DNA from 4 places in the Rahnella sp. BIGb0603 genome. Region 3 is predicted to be linked to each of the others. Evidence: predicted binding sites of a transcription regulator. Region 3 holds the regulator's gene; each other region holds the start of a gene.
What was found. The regulator LexA, encoded in region 3, represses DNA repair genes until DNA is damaged. The targets are predictions, from matches to a motif close to TNCTGTATGTACATACAGNA.
Positions count from the first base shown of each region.

Region 1: a site for LexA is predicted at 3,898-3,917, ahead of rmuC (DNA recombination protein RmuC). Genes of this name have one in related genera too.
Region 2: a site for LexA is predicted at 2,250-2,269, ahead of sulA (SOS-induced cell division inhibitor SulA). Genes of this name have one in related genera too.
Region 4: a site for LexA is predicted at 3,829-3,848, ahead of M2403_RS15300 (YebG family protein). Genes of this name have one in related genera too.

Region 1 covers NZ_JANUEX010000012.1:17,886-23,237, reverse strand. The annotation lists gene katE (catalase HPII) at 1-2,029, shown strand, start outside; gene udp (uridine phosphorylase) at 2,319-3,080, shown strand; gene M2403_RS23325 (DedA family protein) at 3,275-3,802, shown strand; gene rmuC (DNA recombination protein RmuC) at 3,960-5,352, shown strand, end outside.
Region 2 covers NZ_JANUEX010000006.1:120,342-125,693, forward strand. The annotation lists gene matP (macrodomain Ter protein MatP) at 1-171, shown strand, start outside; gene ompA (porin OmpA) at 294-1,367, opposite strand; gene sulA (SOS-induced cell division inhibitor SulA) at 1,723-2,229, opposite strand; gene M2403_RS17225 (TfoX/Sxy family protein) at 2,446-3,078, shown strand; gene yccS (YccS family putative transporter) at 3,103-5,244, opposite strand; gene M2403_RS17235 (YccF domain-containing protein) at 5,280-5,352, opposite strand, start outside.
Region 3 covers NZ_JANUEX010000007.1:30,983-36,334, reverse strand. The annotation lists gene M2403_RS18280 (ROK family transcriptional regulator) at 1-764, shown strand, start outside; gene zur (zinc uptake transcriptional repressor Zur) at 864-1,373, shown strand; gene M2403_RS18270 (CsbD family protein) at 1,568-1,777, opposite strand; gene lexA (transcriptional repressor LexA) at 2,167-2,775, opposite strand; gene M2403_RS18260 (diacylglycerol kinase) at 2,895-3,263, opposite strand; gene plsB (glycerol-3-phosphate 1-O-acyltransferase PlsB) at 3,391-5,352, shown strand, end outside.
Region 4 covers NZ_JANUEX010000005.1:248,989-254,340, forward strand. The annotation lists gene M2403_RS15280 (glycoside hydrolase family 1 protein) at 1-504, opposite strand, end outside; gene M2403_RS15285 (nucleoside recognition domain-containing protein) at 524-1,453, opposite strand; gene M2403_RS15290 (GFA family protein) at 1,633-2,037, shown strand; gene M2403_RS15295 (methyltransferase) at 2,309-3,340, shown strand; gene M2403_RS15300 (YebG family protein) at 3,441-3,815, opposite strand; gene M2403_RS15305 (GNAT family N-acetyltransferase) at 3,976-4,452, shown strand; gene M2403_RS15310 (DUF1003 domain-containing protein) at 4,461-4,943, opposite strand; gene M2403_RS15315 (alpha,alpha-trehalase) at 5,091-5,352, opposite strand, start outside.

The sequences.
Region 1 (5,352 bases), on a different contig from region 3:
GCTGACAACCAATCAGGGCACCAAAATTGCTGATGACCAGAACTCGCTGAAAGCAGGCAGCCGTGGGCCGACGCTGCTGGAAGATTTCATCCTCCGCGAGAAAATTACCCATTTTGACCATGAGCGGATACCTGAACGTATCGTTCATGCGCGCGGTGCCGCCGCGCACGGTTATTTCCAGCCTTACCGCAGCCTGAAAGCGCTAACGAAAGCCAGTTTCCTCTCCGACCCGAAAAAGATAACGCCGGTCTTTGTGCGTTTCTCGACGGTGCAGGGCTCGAAAGGGTCTGCAGATACGGTTCGTGATATTCGCGGCTGGGCCACCAAGTTTTATACCGATGAAGGGATTTATGATCTGGTCGGTAATAACACGCCGGTCTTCTTCATTCAGGATGCCCATAAATTTCCTGATTTTGTCCACGCCGTAAAACCCGAGCCGCACAACGAAATTCCGCAAGGTGCCAGCGCGCATGACTCCTTCTGGGACTATGTTTCCCTCCAGCCCGAAACGCTGCATAACGTTTTTTGGGCGATGTCTGACCGGGGCATTCCGCGCAGTTACCGCACGATGGAAGGTTTCGGGATCCACACTTTCCGCTTTGTGAATGCCAAAGGGAAAGCGACGTTTGTCCGTTTTCACTGGAAACCGCTGGCGGGTAAGGCTTCTCTGTTGTGGGACGAGGCACAGAAACTGGCGGGAAAAGATGCCGATTTCCACCGGCGCGATTTGTGGGAGGCCATCGAAGCCGGCGATTATCCCGAATATGAACTGGGCGTTCAGCTGATCCCGGAAGAAGACGAATTCAAGTTTGATTTCGATTTGCTCGACCCTACCAAGCTGATCCCTGAAAAACTGGTGCCGGTGGAGCTTGTCGGGAAAATGGTGCTCAACCGTAATCCGGACAACTATTTCGCGGAAACCGAGCAGGTCGCTTTCCATCCGGGACATGTTGTGCCCGGCATTGATTTTACAAATGATCCGCTGTTGCAGGGGCGTTTGTTCTCTTACACCGATACGCAAATCAGCCGTCTGGGCGGGCCGAATTTCCATGAAATCCCGATTAACCGGCCAACCTGTCCGTACCATAACTTCCAGCGTGACGGGATGCACCGGCAGGATGTAGATACCAATCCGGCGAATTACGAGCCGAATTCCATCAACAATAACTGGCCGCGAGAAACGCCACCGGCTGCGTCCGGAGGCGGATTTGAAAGTTACCCTGAGCGTATTGATGCTGAAAAAATTCGGCAGCGAAGTGAATCCTTCGCAGAATACTATGCGCATCCGCGCCTGTTCTGGCTGAGTCAGACGCCAGTGGAGCAGGATCATATCGCCGGAGCATTCTCCTTTGAGTTGTCCAAAGTGGTTCGGCCGTATATTCGCGAACGCGTGGTGGATTTGCTGGCGCACGTTGACCAGACTCTGGCGGCCATCGTCGCGAAAAATCTGGGCATCACACTTTCCGCGCAGACAAGAAAGGTTAAGCCTCCGAAACCGGTTAATGGTCTGGAAGCCGATCCATCACTGAGTTTGTACGCCAGCGGAAAAGGGACGATAAAAGGGCGTCAGGTGGCCGTGCTGCTGGGCGAAGGCGTCAACGCGGCTGATGTGCTGGAAACCTTGCAGGCGTTACAGGCTGCCGGTGTTCATCCCAAACTTCTGGCCAGCCATTTGGGAAATGTAATTGCCGATGATGGTTCGGCATTGCCAGTAGACGCCACGTTTGCCGGTTCGCCGTCGATTACCGTGGACGCTGTTATTGTGCCTCACGGCCACATTGATGCTTTGCTGATGAACGGCGATTCCCGTCATTATGTGCTTGAAGCCTATAAACATTTGAAAGTTATCGGGCTGAGCGGAGACGCCCGTCGCTTTAAACCGCTGCTTGGGCTGACGGATGACGTACCGGAGGACGGGATTATCGAGGGCGAAAAGGCGGAAGGAAAATTGCTGAAAGAGTTCCTGAAAGAAATGGCTAAACATCGCGTCTGGTCGCGTAGTGCGGCAGCCGGAGCGGTTCCGGCCTGACTTGAATTTTTATCAGCCTCACTGGCAGGCGGCGTCATTCATCAGTGATATGGCAACGCCTGCTTTTATTTTTCCGTTCGGGAAAATACTTCATCCTGCAAAGTATCAGTCTGGTTAAAATTTCGGCGTAATACATTTAATTTGTGATTTATGTCACAAATTAAATGTATGCGTGATTCTTGTTGTTACATCATAGTGACTGCCGTCACGAAATAACGTCACAATGTTCAGTACAGTTGCCGGGTGTTCCTCCTGCCAATAAATGACCTTACATACAGAGGAGTTTGTTATGTCTCAGCCTGAAGTTTTCCATCTTGGCCTGGCCAAAAAAGATTTAAACGGTGCCACGCTGGCGATTGTTCCCGGCGACCCGGAACGCGTGGAGAAAATTGCCAAACTGATGGAGAACCCGGTGCGTCTGGCTTCTCATCGCGAATTTACCTCATGGCGTGCTGAGCTTGACGGCAAATCTGTGATCGTTTGTTCAACCGGTATCGGCGGCCCGTCTACGTCCATCGCGGTGGAAGAGCTGGCACAGCTGGGCATCCGGACTTTCCTGCGCGTAGGTACGACCGGCGCTATTCAGCCGCACATCAATGTGGGCGATGTTCTGGTCACAACGGCTGCTGTTCGTCTTGATGGCGCGAGCCTGCACTTTGCACCGATGGAATTCCCGGCTGTCGCCGATTTCGCCTGTACCACGGCGCTGGTCGCGGCGGCAGAATCTGTTGGCGCTGCAACGCACATCGGCGTAACCGCGTCTTCTGACACCTTCTATCCGGGTCAGGAACGTTACGACACCTTCTCTGGCCGCGTTGTTCGTCGCTTCAAAGAATCGATGAAAGAATGGCAGGAAATGGGCGTGATGAACTATGAGATGGAATCCGCCACACTGTTGACCATGTGTGCAAGCCAGGGCCTGCGCGCAGGTATGGTTGCCGGTGTTATCGTAAACCGCACGCAGCAGGAAATTCCTGACGCGGAAACGATGAAAAAGACCGAAAGCCACGCGGTGAAAATCGTTGTAGAAGCCGCTCGTCGCCTGATCTAAAAAATACTAAAACAAACACATCACATCTGTGGGCTGCCTCTGGCGGCCCATTTTTTTGTCCCGATAATCAGATCTGTTAAGGTCGTGTTAGTAAAGTGTCTGGAATAATTTATCAATCCGGCTATTTATCTGCTGATAAAAAACTGCTGATAAAAAGCCGCTGGCACAAAACCGCTGACAAAAGGAACTGCTTTTTGACTGTTCACGACATTCTGGATTACACAACGACCTTTATTCGCGCACATCAGGTGTGGGCTGCGCCCATCGTCTTCTTTCTGGCTTTTGGTGAGTCTCTGGCATTTCTTTCCTTGTTGCTTCCTGCGACGTTTATCTTATTAGGGCTGGGAGCGCTGATTGGCGAAACCGGTATTCCTTTCTGGCCCATCTGGGCCGCTGCCGCGGCGGGTGCTTTCTTCGGCGACTGGCTTTCTTATTGGGTCGGCAACCATTTTCAGGACAGAGTGGGCAACTTCTGGCCGTTCTCCCGCCATCCGCAAATGCTGATCCGCGGGCATGCATTCTTTGAAAAATGGGGCATGCCGGGCGCGTTTATCGGCCGCTTTTTTGGTCCGTTGCGCGCCGTAGTGCCGCTGGTAGCGGGGATATGTGGCATGCCAAAGAAATATTTCCAGATTGCCAACGTGACCTCCGCACTGATCTGGGCATTCGGCATTCTGGCGCCGGGCGCTTTTGGCATCCAATGGCTGAGCCGCTGGTTCTGAATCCTGCGCTGCATCGCTGAAGTCTTCAAGCGGCGCGGGCGGGAGAAATTCCTTTTTGGAAGACGTCTCGCAAAGGCGTCATGCCCCTGAAAATAGACTGGACATCCATACAGCCTGCTATTACCGTGACCGCAAGTGATTTTAAGAAGGAATGCGCGTGGATATCAGTATTTTGTACGCCCTGGGCGCAGGGCTAATCGGCCTGTTATTCGGCTGGCTGGTCGCCAGTTTGCGGCAACAGCGGCAGCAGGCGGAGTACGAAACACAGCGCCGGTTGCTGGAGCATTCGCTGGAGCAAATGAAGGCGGAAAATGACGCGCACAAAAATGAGCGACAAGCCGTTCAGCAGCAAATGCGTGAAGCGGAACTTGAGCTGCGCAAATTGCACAGCGCGGCGGCAGCCAGCCAGGAGAAATTGCAATTGCTGGCTCACTGGCAAAATGAATGCGAGCAGCTGAACCAGGAATTACGTGCCCAGCGTGAAATTAACAGCGCTCAGGAAGCCGAGCTGCGCGAGGTTTCTACGCGGCTGGACGAAACGCGCATGGCGGCAGAAGACAAACAGCGCCTGCTGATCAACAGCGAACAGCGCCTGAGCAGCCAGTTTGAAAATCTGGCTAACCGTATTTTTGAACAAAATGGTCGCCGGGCCGACGAACAGAACAAGCAAAGCCTGGATAAACTTCTGCTGCCGTTGCGCGAGCAGCTTGATGGTTTCCGCCGTCAGGTGCAGGACAGTTTTGGTCAGGAAGCCCGTGAACGTCACACGCTGGCGCACGAAATCCGTAACCTGCAACAACTGAACGTTGAGATGGCGCGTGAAGCGGTGAACCTCACCAAAGCGCTGAAAGGCGATAATAAAACGCAGGGGAACTGGGGCGAAGTGGTGCTCAGCCGCGTGCTGGAAGCGTCCGGCCTGCGCGAAGGTTACGAATATCAGACGCAGGTCAGCGTTCAGGTTGATACGAACAGCCGAATGCAGCCCGATGTGGTGGTGCGTCTGCCGCAGAATAAAGACGTGGTGATCGACGCGAAGATGACGCTGGTGGCCTACGAGCGTTACTTCAACAGTGAAGATGACAGCGAGCGTGAAGCGGCGCTGAATGAGCATATCGCGTCCGTTCGCGGCCATATCCGTTTGCTGGGTCGTAAGGATTATCAGCAGCTTCCCGGTTTGCGCAGCCTTGATTACGTCCTGATGTTTATCCCCGTTGAACCCGCTTTTTTACTGGCTATCGACCGGGAGCCAGAATTGATCAGCGAAGCACTGCGTCACAATATTATGCTTGTCAGCCCGACAACGCTGCTGGTGGCTTTGCGTACAATCAGTAATTTATGGCGCTATGAGCATCAGAGCCAGAACGCCAAACGCATTGCCGATCGCGCCGCCCGTTTGTATGACAAGCTGCGGTTGTTCGTGGATGACATGGAGTCGATGGGACAAAGCCTCGACAAAGCGCAGGGAAGTTATCGCTCCGCGATGAATAAACTCACGCAAGGCCGTGGTAATCTTATCGGGCAGGTTGAAAGTTTCCGTGCTCTGGGGGTCG
Region 2 (5,352 bases), on a different contig from region 3:
GAATTCCTCGTCTGGCAGCGGCTGGCAGGCCTTGCACAGCGTCGTGGTGCAACGTTATCGGACACCATCATTCAATTGCTTGAAGACGCAGAACGAAAAGAGAAATACGCCAACCAGATGTCTTCACTCAAAGAAGACTTACAGCAAATCCTCGGTAAACAAGACCTCTGAGCCTTTTTGTATCTCTGGTTGAAAGGTTTCTCCTGTTGTATTCGAATCGCTGAATTTAAAGCATAAAAAAACCCCGCCGAGGCGGGGTTTTTAGTATCTATCGTTAAAGCTAAAGAGTGTTATTAAGCCTGTGGCTGAGTAACAGTATCTTTGTAGCCTTTAACTTCGATTTCTACACGACGGTCTGGTGCCAGGCAGTCGATCAGAGCAGCACGGCCTTTAACGGAGTCACAGGTAGAACCAGTAACTGGGTTAGATTTACCTTGGCCTTGTGCAGAGATTTTGTTCGCAGGGATACCTTTAGATACCAGGTAATCCACTACGCTCTGTGCACGTTGCTCAGACAGTTTCTGGTTGTATTGTTCTGAACCGATACGGTCGGTGTAACCCAGAACGATAACTGAACCGTCTTTAGGATCGATTGAACTCAACTGGCTGTACAGCTGATCCAGAGCCTGTTGGCCTTCTGGTTTCAGAGTCGCTTTGTTGAAGTTGAACAGAACGTCAGACTTCAGAGTGAATTTCTTAGTTTCCACAACTGGAGCTGGTGCTGGAGCTGGTGCAACAACTGGTGCTGCAACATCATCCTGACCGAAACGGTAAGAAACACCTACAGACAGCATGCCGTTGTCTGGACGTGCGCCAACAGTCTGCGCGTCGCCGATGTTGTTAACCCACTGGTAATCCAGACGGGTAGCCCAGTTTTTGGTCACTGCGTATTCAACACCAACAGCTGCCAGTGGAGAAACACCGGTGTCGTGATCGCTTACGCGCTCACCAGTACCACCGAAGTTACCTTTGGAGTCTGCACGCCAAACCATACCACCCAGACGGGTATACAGGTCCAGATCGTCAGTCAGCGGGTAGCTCAGTTTAGCAGCCAGCTGAACGCCTTGTGCTTTGAACGCGCCGTTGTTTACGCTGCCTTTGTAAGGCATGCGGCCAAGCCAGTCATATCCCATTTCAAAGCCCAGGTATTGGTTCGCTTGGTAACCCAAGAACGCACCTGCACCCAGTTGGCTATCGTGGGTAGGGCCGTTGCCGATACCTTCGTAAGCATTTGCGAAACCAGTGTCATGGTATTGGGACCAGCCCAATTTACCACCGGTATACCAGGTGTTATCTTTAGGGGCGGCTTGCGCTACGGTAGCGAAACCTGCCAGTGCCACTGCTAATGCGATAGCTGTCTTTTTCATTTTGCGCCTCGTTATCATCCAAATAGGCAATTGAGCTTTAAGCTTTAAGCCCTTGGTTAAAATCCTTACGCCAAGATTCTTGCTTCAATTAAGAACTTGCCACTTTACGTTGGCATTATAGAGCAACCTTGGCGTTGTAAAGTCTACAACGTGGCGCGAAACTTACAAGCTTGAAGTGTTAACACCGTGGAAAAAAAGGGAAAAACGTACACATTTCTTAACGGCTTTGACTAATTGTTGACAAAAACTGGAGATAATCTGAGGTCGGAATACCCATTTTTACTGGGTTTGAAGCCGGTTTCAGCACAAATCACTAAGTTCCATACTATTTTCGTAGGAACATTCCTATTTTGAACTAATGGTATACAGAAGAGTGAATTTTTACTGTGGAGTGATGTCCACTAGCTGAATTCTGTTCATTTGTTGGCTTCATAATGAACCCATATGACCCTCCATGACGTGCTGCAATTTGCAGTCTTTCTCTTTCTGAATCATTCAAATCGGGTAACCACCCAAGCACAACACTGTAATTCCCTGTGAGCAACGCTTTTTCCATTGCATCAACTGTAGACATCGCTGTGATTTGATTTACCTGCACCATTTTATCGACCGGCAAACCAGATTGAGATAACCAGTGACGGCTCAGTTTCTGCTGAGGCGTGAGCCATAACAACCAGCGGGATTGCATACCCAAATGCTGAAGCAGTGGCAGAAGTAACTGCGCAAATGCTGGCTGGCTCGCACTATAAACGAACTCCGTGATCAGACCATTATTCAAGGACGCAGACGAATTTACCTGTGTGTGGGCGACGGGCAAAGCAGACTGACTAAAATGATGATTTGTAAGATGTTGAGTGCGCATAGTGATATACCCCAGTAGGTTACTGTATGAATGTACAGTACTCTGGCGATGAGCAAAGATCAACCCAATTTTTCCAAGACATCTCGCAAATTTTGAAGGGAATATCCTCTGGCTGCATTTTATGTTTGTTGCCCATCTCTACATTGCGTATTTTGCTTTTAGCAGTACAGGTAACTTACATGGGATATATGGAATGAACATGAAAAGGATAACGCGATGATAAATCAATCAAAAAAAAGAGTGCTGGAGTGTCTGGAAATTTTTGCTTCTCTGGGGGAAGTACGTGCCCGTACCCAGTTTGGCGGCTTCAGTTTATCTGCTGATGGAGCCATGTTTGCATTGGTCTCAGACGGAGAATTATATCTGCGCGCCAGTGCTGAAACTGAGGCACATTTTTGCCGGAAGAAGATGGAGAGATTGATTTATCGCAAGCGGGGAATGGATGTGAAGTTACGTTATTTCAAAGTTAATCCGGCGCAGTGGGACGATACCGAGGCTGTGCGGAAACTGGGTAAATACTCACTTAAAGGAATGCTGCGTGAAATCGAATTGCGCAAAAATAACGAAGCCGGGCGGCTAAAAGATTTACCGAATCTTTCTCTGGCTCTGGAGCGGTTGCTCTGGCAGGTGGGGATAGCAAATTCGGGCGATCTGCGCACACAAGGCGCGTGCAAGACCTACCTGAAACTCTGCGCAATGAAAAAGAAGAATCTGGGTATTAACTTGTTAATGGCGCTGGAGGGCGCCATTTTGGGATATCACGAGGCCGCTTTGCCGATGGCTTCCAGAGAAATACTGACTCAATGGTTTAACCACCAGCAAGAGCAGCCATTCGACACGATGCACTAAGTTTCACCGGATCCTGACGAGCTGTCAGTCATGGCTCTGAACGGGCAGAATTTTACTGTTAAGACTGGTGAGCTCTGGAAGATGGGCCACCAGCAATCCGATTTGTTGCAAGACAAGCTGTTCTTTGCTGTCTGAATCGGTCGTCCGCATCTGGATCCTTGCCGTCAGTTGCTCCAGGGCTTTTTCTATCCGCCCGGATTCAGAAGGCAAATGGTGCAGTGCGCCATCAACACAGCAGACCGCGTCATCAAGCAGTCTCAGGGTTTCGGTATCACCGAGTTTTTCACGATGCGCCCCCAGCGCTGAAATGAAACTCAGCATGGTGTGATTAAGACACAGCAAGCGAAACGCCGCTTCAAGCGTGGCAGGGTCGTTGTTTTTCTCCGAACTCATATTCGAAACCACCGATGCCAGCTCAGCATCGCAGTTATGCGCGTCACGCCGAGCCAGACGGTAATCCAGACTGTTATCTTTGCCCTGATGGTATTGCACTAATATCGCATCCAGATACCGGCAGTTTGCGTCGAACGTTTTGCTGACGACTTTATCTATCTGCCTGAATTTCCAGTCCGGCCAGATGAACGTCACGGCGGCCCATGCAATCGCACAGCCAATCAGCGTATCGATGATTCGGGGTATCGCAATCTCAAAACCCTCTCCCAGCAAGTTGAAGCACAGCAACACCAGCAGGGTGATGAACATCGTCGCCTGCGCGTATTGCACGGTGCGGAAGGCAAAGAACAATAATCCGCTGATCACAATCAGGATCATTTGCCCTTCAACCGAAGGCACGAAGTATAAAATCGGAATGCCCAGAGCAATCCCGGCCAGTGTCCCGATGATTCTCAACGCCAGCCTGCGGCGGGTCGCGCTGTAGTTCGGCTGACAGACAAACAGGCTGGTCAGCAAAATCCAGTAACCGTGGCTCAGGCCGCTGACCTGTATGAATACGTAGCCGATAAACAGCACCACCGACATGCGCACTGCATGACGAAACAGAACAGACTGCGGTGTGAAATGCCGGGAAATGCGCAGCCAGATATCATCCAGCCCGGTGAGCTTATCGTCGACGAACGGACTTTTGCCTGTCTGGTTTTCCGGTAATGATTGCTCTGATTCGATATTCGCCAGCTGCGCGTCAATCGCGTGCAAATTCCTCAGAAGATGGCGAAGAGCCTGGAGCATTTCCCGGTGTTCGCCCTGATATTCCAGTCGTTTCAGCGCTTCTTCAAGACGGGAAAACGCCCGCTCGAACTGGCTGTTGTGCGTATATTTCTGGCGATACAGGATGCACTGGGAAAGCTGCAAACAGGCGCGGGCCTGCATACTCATCAGACGCTGAAAACGGAAAAGAATATCGCTGTGATGAAACTGCTCGCTGAGTTTGAGGTATTTCACATGCGATGAGCTTGCGCGCTCATGAATATCCTGTACCACAAAATAATAGTGCAGGGTCCGGCGCGTACCTTTCTGTCCGCGGTCGCCTTTCAGGCGGGTTTGCAGCGTATTTTTGGTCTGATTCAGCGTAGAAACCAGCTGGCCGTTAGCCATGGCCAGTTCCACCAGTTGCTGATTATTATCTTCCTGATCGGGGTCAAAAAGCGTCGCTTTAGCTTCCAGATAAGCCGCCAGCTGCGTGAAACAGCGGGAAATCTGATCCTGAAGCGGCCGGATAGGGAAAATAATATGCCCGGCCAGCGTCAGCAGGTTATACCAGATGGCGCCGGCGAGCAGGATCAGAGGCTGCTGATACCAGATGTGATACATACTGGTGCCGAGCATTGTATAAATCGCGATGAGCAACGCACCGAACGCAATCGTGGCATACCGTTGTCCAAGTGCGCCCAGCAGGATAAAACCGCAGGTTGAAATCATCAGCCCGGGTGCGAATAACCAGGGATAGGGAAACAGCAGTTCGATAGACGCTGAAGCGATAAAAAAGCAGACCAGAGTGATCAGCAAATTGCGTAAGCGACCTGCCAGACGATCGTCCAGATCGGCCAGCGCAGCCGCTACCACGCCGAGCGTCAGAGGGATGGTCAGCGTTATCTGACCCAGCCACCAGGGCATTGCGGCGGCACCCGCCAGCGCAATGAAAATCCTGATGTGGTAAAGCACATTGCTGTTATAGGCATAGCGCCTCAAACCCGGTGCAATAGAAAGCACGGAAAAACCCCACGGTTAACATCAAAAATGAAAAATCAGCGAATGCGTCCGTTTTTTAGCTGACGGCTGGCATTGGCTTCACGAACTTGTTTTGCAAGTTCGACGGAG
Region 3 (5,352 bases):
CGCTGGCGATCCACGGGCAGGTGAATCCGACTACCGGCGTGTCTCAGCGCATGCCGCAGGCACCGTGGACCGGCGAAATCGAGATTAAATATTTGCTCGAAGAGAAGCTGCAAACCGAAATTCTGATGGATAACGACTGCATCATGCTGGCGCTGGCCGAGAAGTGGCAGCACGCGAACGACCAGCATGATTTTTGCGTGATCAACGTCGATTACGGCATCGGATCTTCTTTCGTGATCAATCAGCAGATTTATCGCGGCAGCCTTTTTGGCAGCGGGCAACTCGGGCACACGATTGTCGATCCGCAGGGCAGCCGCTGCGCCTGTGGTCGCTACGGTTGCCTGGAAACGCTGGCTTCGCTGTCGGCGCTGAAGAAAAAAGCCCGGCAGCTTATCGTGACAGAGAATCCTTTGCAGCCACCACGCACACCGGGCACGCAGGAGCTGATTGACTGGTTTCATCAGGGCGACGCGGCACTTTGCGCGCAGGTGATGGAGGGGGCGCGGGCGCTGGGGCTGAGCCTGTATAATTTCCTCAATATTTTGAACATTAACCGTATTTATCTGTACGGTCGCAGTTGCGGATTCGGCGACGTCTGGCTGAACGCCGTCCGCGCACAGAGCGGGCTGAACCCGTTTGACAGAACCGATCATGTCAAAACGCAGGCGACACACATTGCGCCCGGCACGCTAAGCCGCGAGCAGCAAATTATGGGTATTGGTTACCTGTATGTGGAAAAAGCGCTGGAAGGTATGGCGGGCTGAGCGGCGCATAATTCGTCGATCTGGCTGAAGCATGATAAAATTAAGAATGGCTGCATGATGTGGCCTATTTATCCCAATCTGCGCTCAGAGAATGTTGCTATGACCCTGAATAATCCGGAAAAATTACTTTCACAAGCTGAAGAACTTTGCCAGCAGCGCAATGTTCGTCTTACACCGCAGCGGCTGGAAGTTTTGCGACTGATGGCGCAACAACCCGGTGCGATCAGCGCCTATGACTTGCTGGATCTGCTGCGCGTCAGCGAACCACAGGCCAAACCGCCAACGGTTTACCGGGCGCTGGATTTTCTGCTGGAACAAGGGTTTATTCATCGGGTTGAATCGGCTAACAGCTATGTGCTTTGCCATCATTTCGAAGAGCCGAGCCACACTTCCGCGCTGTTTATCTGTGACCGCTGCGGGCTGGTCACGGAAAAAACCACAGACGGCATTGAAGAACGTCTGGCGAAACTGGCGCTTGAATCTGGTTTTGAGTTGCGTCATTCGGTCGTTGAAGCGCATGGCTTATGTGCCGAATGCAAAGTTGTTGAAACCTGCGACAGCCACGATCATTGCGAACACGACCACAGCATTGTGGTAAAAAAACGCTGAGAAATCAGGTATTTTTTATGTGATTTAAAAGGCGTAAAGCGGAAGGGTTTTAACGCAGCTGAACGGATAATTTAAGGTGTAGAAGGAAGATGTAGAAGGTTGGGTACATCCTTGTACCCGTATCCTGAAAGTGTTCCGGGTAGGAGCAGCAATAACTCAGGATACGTCACTGATACGCGAGGGGGAGTCGCGTGTTACCAGTGATATTTGTTTTTCGATTCCCAATCCTTGAGCTCTTTCTCGGCCTGATCCTTCTGATAGCCATATCGCTCCTGAATCTTACCTACCAGCTGATCACGTTTACCTTCAACGACTGTCAGGTCGTCATCAGTCAGCTTACCCCACTGTTCTTTCACTTTCCCTTTGAACTGCTTCCAGTTACCGTCGGCTTGGTCCTTATTCATGATAAATATCTCCTGTTACCTTGGGTTGTGGAGCTGCACGTTTGCTGGCAGCCCGTCCTTAACACTTCAAAGCTTAGTAGAGAATGCGGATTCGTCTTCCCAAAACAGGGATAAAAACCACTATTAGGATTAATCCAAAGCAGGATATAACGTGGAATTGGAATCTGTCTGACTGAAAAAGGTCGGTAATTCAGAGCACAGAGAGTGCAAATCCGGCATTTGCTCTAAACAGGCAACGCAGCGGATAACACGTGAGAAAAAGGATTTTATCGGGAAAGTTTATTAGCAGCTTCAAACAATATCGCCCCAAAACGGGGCGATGAGATACTGATATTTACAGGCGCGTCAGAGGCGGCCAATGCACCTGCAACGTAGAACTTAAGCGCAGATTAGATCCAGTCGCCGTTGCGGATAACGCCAACCGCCAGACCTTCAATGCTGAAATTCTGTTCACGCAAATCGACCACAATCGGCTGGAATTCGCTGTTTTCAGGCAACAGCTGAACAACACTGCCCTGTTTCTTCAGGCGTTTGACCGTGACTTCATCATCAATACGCGCAACGACAACCTGCCCGTTACGGACGTCCTGCGTTTTGTGTACTGCCAGCAGGTCACCATCCAGAATACCGATATCACGCATCGACATCCCGCTGACGCGCAGCAGGAAATCCGCACTCGGTTTAAACATGGCCGGATCGACCTGGTAATGTCCTTCGATGTGCTGCTGAGCCAGCAGCGGTTCACCGGCGGCAACGCGGCCAATCAGCGGTAAACCTTCTTCTTCTTCCATCAGCAGACGAATACCGCGCGAAGCACCGGAAACGATCTCGATAACGCCTTTACGCGCCAGCGCTTTCAGGTGTTCTTCCGCCGCGTTCGGGGAACGGAACCCCAGACGGGATGCAATCTCTGCGCGGGTCGGTGGCATACCGGTGGTGGAGATATGATCGCGAATAAGGTCGTAGACCTCTTGTTGTCTGGTCGTTAAAGCTTTCATTCCGCCCCCTGGTTGTTTATACAGTCTTGCTGTGAGTATATACAGCTAAACGGGCAATGAAAACCTAAGATTGAATAAAAACAGGGCATAACGATAATTCCTGGAATACAGGTTCCAGATCAGAACCATCGCGGCCAAAAGATGCTGACCCAGACAAAAATCGCCAATATGATGGTCAGAAGTACGGCGGCGGAGCCAATATCTTTCGCACGTCCAGACAGGACGTGAAACTCAGGCCCGATGCGGTCAATCGCGGATTCGATGGCGCTGTTAAGCAGTTCAGTCACACACACCAGCACGACGGAGCCAATCAGCAGGATACGTTCTATACTGCTGACATCCAGCCAGAAAGATAACAAAATTAGCGGGATAGCGACGCTGGCTTCCTGGCGAAAAGCCGCTTCATTTTGCCATGCGGCTTTCAATCCTTTCCAGGAATATCCGGCTGCTTTATAAATTCGGGTAAATCCGGTGACTTGGTTCGCCATTTCGGGTACTGATCCTTAGAGTGTTTGCAGCATTTTAGCTGTTATATGGTATCGCATCACCACAGATCTCATCTGAGCTTTCTGGTATCCTTGCGGCGAAATTGCTAACAAGAGGCTTCACGTTTTTATGTCAGGTTGGCGTAGACTTTATTACACATTATTGAATTTACCACTCTCATTGCTGGTAAAGAGCAAGGTCATACCTTCAGATCCGGTTACCGAGTTGCATTTAGACCCGACGCGCCCGATTTTGTACGTATTGCCTTATAACTCCAAAGCAGACTTGCTGACGTTGCGTGCGCAATGTCTGGCCGAGAATCTGCCCGACCCTCTTATTCCGCTGGAAATCGACGGAACCCTGCTGCCAAGCCATGTTTTCATTGCTGAAGGCCCGCGCGTATTCTCTTATTACACGCCGAAGCAGGAATCCGTAAAGCTGTTCCACGACTATCTGGATTTGCATCGCAACAATCCGGATTTAGACATTCAGATGCTGCCAGTTTCCGTGATGTTTGGTCGTGCGCCGGGCCGGGAAGGTCAGGATGATACGCCGCATCTGCGCGTGCTGAATGGCATCCAGAAATTCTTCGCCGTGCTGTGGCTCGGACGTGACAGTTTTGTTCGTTTCTCTAATACCGTTTCCCTGCGCTATATGGCGACGGAACACGGTACGGACAAAACTATCGCTCAGAAACTGGCACGCGTGGCGCGCATGCATTTCTCCCGCCAGCGTCTGGCGGCAGTCGGCCCGCGCCTTCCAGCTCGTCAGGATTTATTCAATAAGCTGCTGGCTTCCAAGGCCATCGAAAAAGCGATTGAAGACGAAGCCCGCAGCAAGAAAATTTCCCATGAAAAAGCCCAGCAGAATGCTATCGCGCTGATGGAAGAAATCGCGGCGAATTTCTCTTATGAGGCCGTGCGTCTGTCGGACCGTGTGCTGAGCTGGACGTGGAACCGCTTATATAAAGGTATCAACGTCAACAATGCTGAGCGTGTCCGTCAGCTGGCGCTGGATGGTCAGGAAATTGTGTATGTGCCCTGCCACCGCAGTCATATGGACTACCTGCTGTTGTCTTACGTGCTCTATCACCAGGGGCTGGTGCCGCCGCATATCGCTGCCGGTATCAACCTGAATTTCTGGCCAGCCGGTCCGATTTTCCGCCGTCTGGGCGCGTTCTTCATTCGTCGTACCTTTAAAGGCAACAAACTCTACTCCACCGTTTTCCGTGAATATCTGGGCGAGTTGTTCAGCCGTGGTTATTCGGTCGAATACTTTGTCGAAGGTGGTCGTTCACGCACCGGACGCCTGCTGGAACCCAAAACCGGTACGCTGGCGATGACCATTCAGGCCATGCTGCGCGGCGGTTCACGTCCGATTACGTTAGTGCCGATTTACATCGGTTATGAGCACGTGATGGAAGTGGGGACCTACGCGAAAGAATTGCGCGGTGCGACCAAAGAAAAAGAAAGCCTGACCCAGATGCTCAATGGTCTACGCAAACTGCGCAACCTTGGCCAGGGTTATGTCAATTTCGGTGAACCGCTGCATCTGACTACGTACCTGAACCAGAATGTGCCGACCTGGCGTGAAGCAATCGATCCTATCGAAGCGCAACGTCCAAGCTGGCTGACGCCAACGGTGCAGGATCTGGCAGAGCAGATCATGGTGCGTATCAACAACTCAGCGGCAGCCAATGCCATGAACCTGTGTTGTACGGCGCTGCTGGCATCGCGTCAGCGCTCACTGACCCGCGAACAGCTGATCGAACAAATCGACTGCTATCTGCAATTGCTGCGTAACGTACCCTATAACGCGGATTCGACCGTGCCTGATCTGAGCGCCGATCAGCTGCTCGATCACGCGCTGAACATGAACAAGTTCCAGGTCGAGAAAGACAATATCGGCGACATCATCGTTCTGCCGCGCGAACAAGCGGTGCTGATGACGTATTACCGCAACAACATCCACCATATGCTGGTTCTGCCGTCGCTGATTTCAAGTATCGTGATGCACCACCGCCATGTGAGTCGTGCTGAATTGCTGCGTCAGGTAGAGCTGATTTACCCGATGCTCAAAGCTGAACTGTTT
Region 4 (5,352 bases), on a different contig from region 3:
CGTCAGCACCGTGCGGGCAAAACGCTCGAAGTGGCCGATCAGTTCACGGTTTTTCCAGCCACCGAATTCGGTCGCCAGATGCAGCGGCATTTCGTAGTGGGAAAGGGTAATTACCGGCTCGATACCGTGCGTGATACAGGCGTCAATCACCTTGTCATAGTGCGCCAGACCGGCTTCGTTCGGCTGTTGTTCAATGCCATCTGGATAGATGCGTGTCCAGGCGATAGAGAAGCGGTAACATTTGAAACCCATTTCCGCAAACAGGGCAATATCTTCCTCAAAACGATGATAGTGATCGATGCCCTTGTGGTTCGGATAGGTGTATTTTTCGGTATCCAGCGTGAAATCAAATTCAGCTGAAGAAACAATGCTTAACCGGTCTTTACCGCCGGGAATGGCATCAACAATCGACAGCCCTTTGCCGTCCTGATCGTACGCCCCTTCAACCTGATTGGCCGCTGTCGCGCCGCCCCACATAAAGCCTTGCGGAAACTTCTCTTTCATAAAAAACTCCCTTGAACAGTCAAAATACCAATGCATGAATAGCGCTGCGAATGAGGATGCCGATGATCGCGCCCGGTAGCGCAAAGCGGAACAGCCGGACGAAGCGGCTGGCGATCCCCAGAAAAATACCGATACCGGGTAAATCGAGCGTCTGGATCATAAAACCACTGGAAGCATTGACCTGCTGCGGGGAAAAAAGCCCGCGATGAATCAGGTCAGACACCACGCCGTAATAGGCGGTGCCGCCCGCAAGCATTTTGGTCAGCGCGGGCAGAACGTACACGTCTGAAATACTGAAATATCCCAGCACTGGCCCGAGCAGACGGGTCAGAAACTCAATCGCCCCGGCTTCTTTTAAAATACCGACGACGGTCAGCGAGAGGATCAGCATCGGCACAGAACCCAGCGCCAGACGGATTGCATCCGAGCCCGCGCCGTTAATGATGGCGATCAGCCCTTTGCCGGCCTTGTCTTCCAGCGGATTACCTTCACGTTCCGGTGCGGTAGCCGAAAGGCGACGGCCAAACAGATAGTAGGTCGCACTGGCTGCGCCGAGTCCACCGACAATAGAAATGATAATCGCCGCGCCCCAGTGCAGGCCGTAAGGAATAAGCGGATAAAACACATTGCCCTGCCCCATGGCAAAAAGCATGGCCAGCGTGGCGGCGAGATGGCGGTCGGACGTCCCTCTCTTTTCCATCAGCGCCAGTGACGCCAGCGGTGCCGCGAAACTCACAAAATTCAGCTGGATCAGGGCAAATACTGCCATACCCGTGACGCCAAAAGGGCGTAAAACCGGCGTCACCAGCCGGACAATCCCGTCGAGAACGCCACGAACTTCCAGGTACTTCATGATGATCAGCATGACCACCATGATTGGGATCAGCGTGTAAAGCGCCACGTTAACTGAGGCTTTCCCCGCCGAGAGAATGATCCCGATAATGTCCATTACCCGCTCCGCAAAAATAAATTGCCAGTAACATAGCGCCAACCTGACGTGTTGTCATGCGGTTGAGCAATGATAAAAAAGCGGCTAACGTAACTGAATGCCTGTCAGCTTCTATGAAAACAGTCAACACGGTAAACCGGCTAACCCGCTCATTTGCCGGACGATCTCAGGAGATTTCCATGTCAGATAAAGTGTCCGCCCAATGTCATTGCGGTTCGGTTGTCTTCAGCGCCGTACTGACTGATGGCTATAACAACGTGCTCCGCTGCAATTGTTCGTTCTGCCGTATGCGCGGGGCGGTCGTCGTCCCGGCTCAGGAAGTGGATGTGATCAAGGGCAAGGACTTGCTTACCGAATACCGGTTCAACACCGGCGAAGCAGCCCATTTCTTCTGCTCAGTTTGCGGGATTTACACCTTCCACCAGCGCCGTTCCAATCCTGAATTCTATGGCGTTAATGTCGCCTGTATCGAAGGCGTATCGCCGTTTGATTTCCCGGTGGTCAGCGTCAGCGACGGCATTAATCATCCAAAAGACGGCGGTAAAGGCGGCGTGGCTGGATATATTCGTTACGAGCCGAAATAAATACGAGACGAAGTAATCTGGCTCTGAAAACTAACAAAAATGGCGTCCCGGTAACGCCATTTTTATTTTATCAAATAAAGTCGCGTCCCGTTTAAATGACAGCGGCCCGTTATCTTTACGGGTTTATCTTTTCTGAATTTACCCTGACATTGTTGTTTCTCTTTTTCTGTCCTAATGTTTTTCCCGAGAATAATTTCTCTCTATGGACAAATAAAATTGCAGCGTAGTTTTGCAAATTTATTCGCATTTCAATTTTGCGTGGAGAATTATTGTGACTAACACAACTGTTGCTATTTCAGAAAGTGATTCAGCGGCTTTGCATTTATTAGAGCAGGCAATGGGATATACCTTTCAGGCGTCACTGCGCGCCGTGGCGGAGTTATGCGTTGCTGATTGTCTGGTCAAAGGCCCTAAAACGCCCGATGTACTGGGCAAAGAACTGGGCGTCAACCCGCGGCAACTCTACCGTGTAATGCGGATGGTGGCGTCTAAGAATATCTTTAAGGAACATGAAAACGGTGAGTTTTCCCTGACGCCTTCCGCCGAATTCTTACGTTCAGACGTCCCCGGTTCCCTGCGTGCGGCAGTATTAATGCTGACGCATGAAACACTCTGGCTTCCGCTCGGAAATGTTATAGAAAATATTCGCGGCGAATCCGCCTTTAAAAATCGTTACGGTATGAATTTCTACGAGTATTGGGCTCAGGAAAGTGCGCATGACGGTATTAATGATTTTGACCGGGGAATGTCATCCATGTCTTCGATTGAAAATAACTTCATCGTTCGGAGTTATCATTTCCCTGATAAATCAACCGTCGTGGATATTGCCGGTGGCATGGGCGGATTATTATTAAAAGTGTTGCAACATAATCCGACGCTGCACGGTATTTTATTCGATCAGCCGCAGGTCTTGCCTAAAAACCGTCTCAGCGAGCTGGGCGATGATTCCCGCTGGGAATTGCATCCCGGCAGTTTCTTTGAATCCTGCCCGACGGCGGATTTTTATATGTTGAAATACATCACGATGGACTGGCCGGAAGAACAGGCGCGCCAAATACTACGCACCTGCCGCAATGCCATGCACGCCGGTTCGAAGCTGCTCATCATGGAACCGGTCATTCCGCGCGGAAACGCCTGGCACGGCGGCAAGGAAGTCGATCTGCTTTTGCTGGCAAGTTTTGATGGCGGGCAAACGCGTTCCGAAGATGAAATCAAAGCGTTGCTGGCGGATGCCGATCTCAAACTGAACCGCATTATTGATACAGGTTGCTACGTCTCGATTGTTGAAGCGGAAATTCGCTGATATCTGGCGGGAAAACGTTGCGCAGATGCAGTGATAAAGGGGCACGCGGGATATTGCCAGTGCGTGCCCCTTCTGTTTCCGTCGCTCTTTGGCAAAAAAGTCAGGCGGCTTTCACTGCGCGGGCTTTTTTCGGTGCAGGTGCTGCTTTTTCTTCCGTTTCTGCATCCGCTTCGACCTGTTCCACGGCTACAGGCTCTGCGGTTTCTTCAGTGGTCTCGTTCGCAACGACCGCTACGGTTTCCGGTAATTTACTGGTGCGCAGGATATGCTGAACGGCATCTTTTTGCTCGGCGAGGTGCAGCGCGATATTTTCCGCCAGCACTTCGTCAATCTCAAGCCCGCTCTGCGATAACCACTCGGTGAAGGTATCTGCCATATCGAGCATCTTGTCGTAAGCGTCTGCATCTTTTTTATTGGCAAATGTCATTTTCTCTTCACCTTTTCTGACGACAACAAATTTTGTTTCAACAGCCATGACTCGCTCCTTATACTGTAATTATATACAGCATATTAATGATGAGTGCAGGATACAACATTCAGCCAGCTTTTTACAGCCCGACTGTATGAAATCTCGACCGGCCTGCGCTACATTCGTACGGTGATCATTAAAACAACCGAAACTCGCGGAGAATACAGTGACAGCAACCGACGTATGCCAGTGGACAAAAGGCGCATTCCATATCACCACGGATAAAACCGCGCAGGATATTCCGGCGATCCATCGTTACCTGACCCGCTCAACGTGGGCTGCCGGAATTGACGAGCAAACCGTGCGCGATTCCGTTGAAAACAGTCTCAACTTTGGTCTGTTTGAAGGCGAAAAACAAATCGGTTTCGCCCGCTTTATCACTGATTACGCCACCTTTGCTTACCTGTGCGACGTCTATGTGCTGGAAGACTATCAGGGTAACAACCTCGGCGGCTGGCTGGTCGAATGCTGCCAGTCGCATCCGGTTTCCGCGCGCCTGCGCCGCATGGTGTTGTTCACCACCACCGCGCCCTGGTTGTATGAAAAATTCGGTTACGAACCGGTAAACAGGCCGGATTATGCGTGGGCGATAACCCGGCCTGATATTTATCGAAAGAAAAGTGACTTGAATGAGGAGGTGTAGCGTTTTGTTTACCGGCTGGCCAGCTGCGTTGTCAGGGTTTCAATCCGCTCGGCCAGCTCTTTGGTCAGCGAGGTCAACTGAATGTTCTGCTGGACTAAAACCAGTAACTGGGCGGAATTTTCTTCAGCCACAGTCTGACGTTTTGCCATCGCATCATCCAGATCTTCACGGTGCTGAGCATCCGTCAGCGCGTGTGCCTGGTCGCGTTCGGCCTGACGGGTCTGCGCCAGTAAAATCAGCGGTGCCGCGTAAGCTGCCTGCAAACTGAAGGCCAGATTCAGAAGAATAAACGGATAGGGGTCGAATTTGGACAGCCCGGAAATGTTCAGGTAGATCCAGACTGCCACAATCACTGTCTGCGCGATGAGGAACGTCGGTGTGCCAAAGAACCGGGCGAATGCTTCGGCTTTGAGGGCGAACCATTGTTCACCAAACGTGTGACTGTGGCCTTTCAGCGGGCGATAAAAACGGAATTTTTTGACGGGCTGCATCGTGTTGACTCTCATGTTTCGGTGAAAACGGCTTACGACGGGGCTTAACTCTATCGCTATTTTGCCGCTTCCCAAAGCAGTGAGAGTCCTGGCAGTATTAACATACCGTCAATGAAACGGTTGTTCCTGCACTGGCGCGTCACACCTTTACTCGTAATTCTCGCCATACAGCCCGATCAGGCGGCGGACAACGCCGTTGGTCCAGCCGAAACCGTCCTGAAGCGGATATTCGCCGCCGCCCCCTTCGCGCGCGGCGCTGCCGGAAATGTGGTATTTCTCAATCAGCTTGTGATGTTTCTGATAAAACTGATTCACCGTTCGCAGCCAGCTGCGGGCGATTTCGTCGCCCAGCGCGTCATTGCCGTACAGCTTGAAGCCCTGGATCGCCATCCATTGCAGCGGTGCCCAG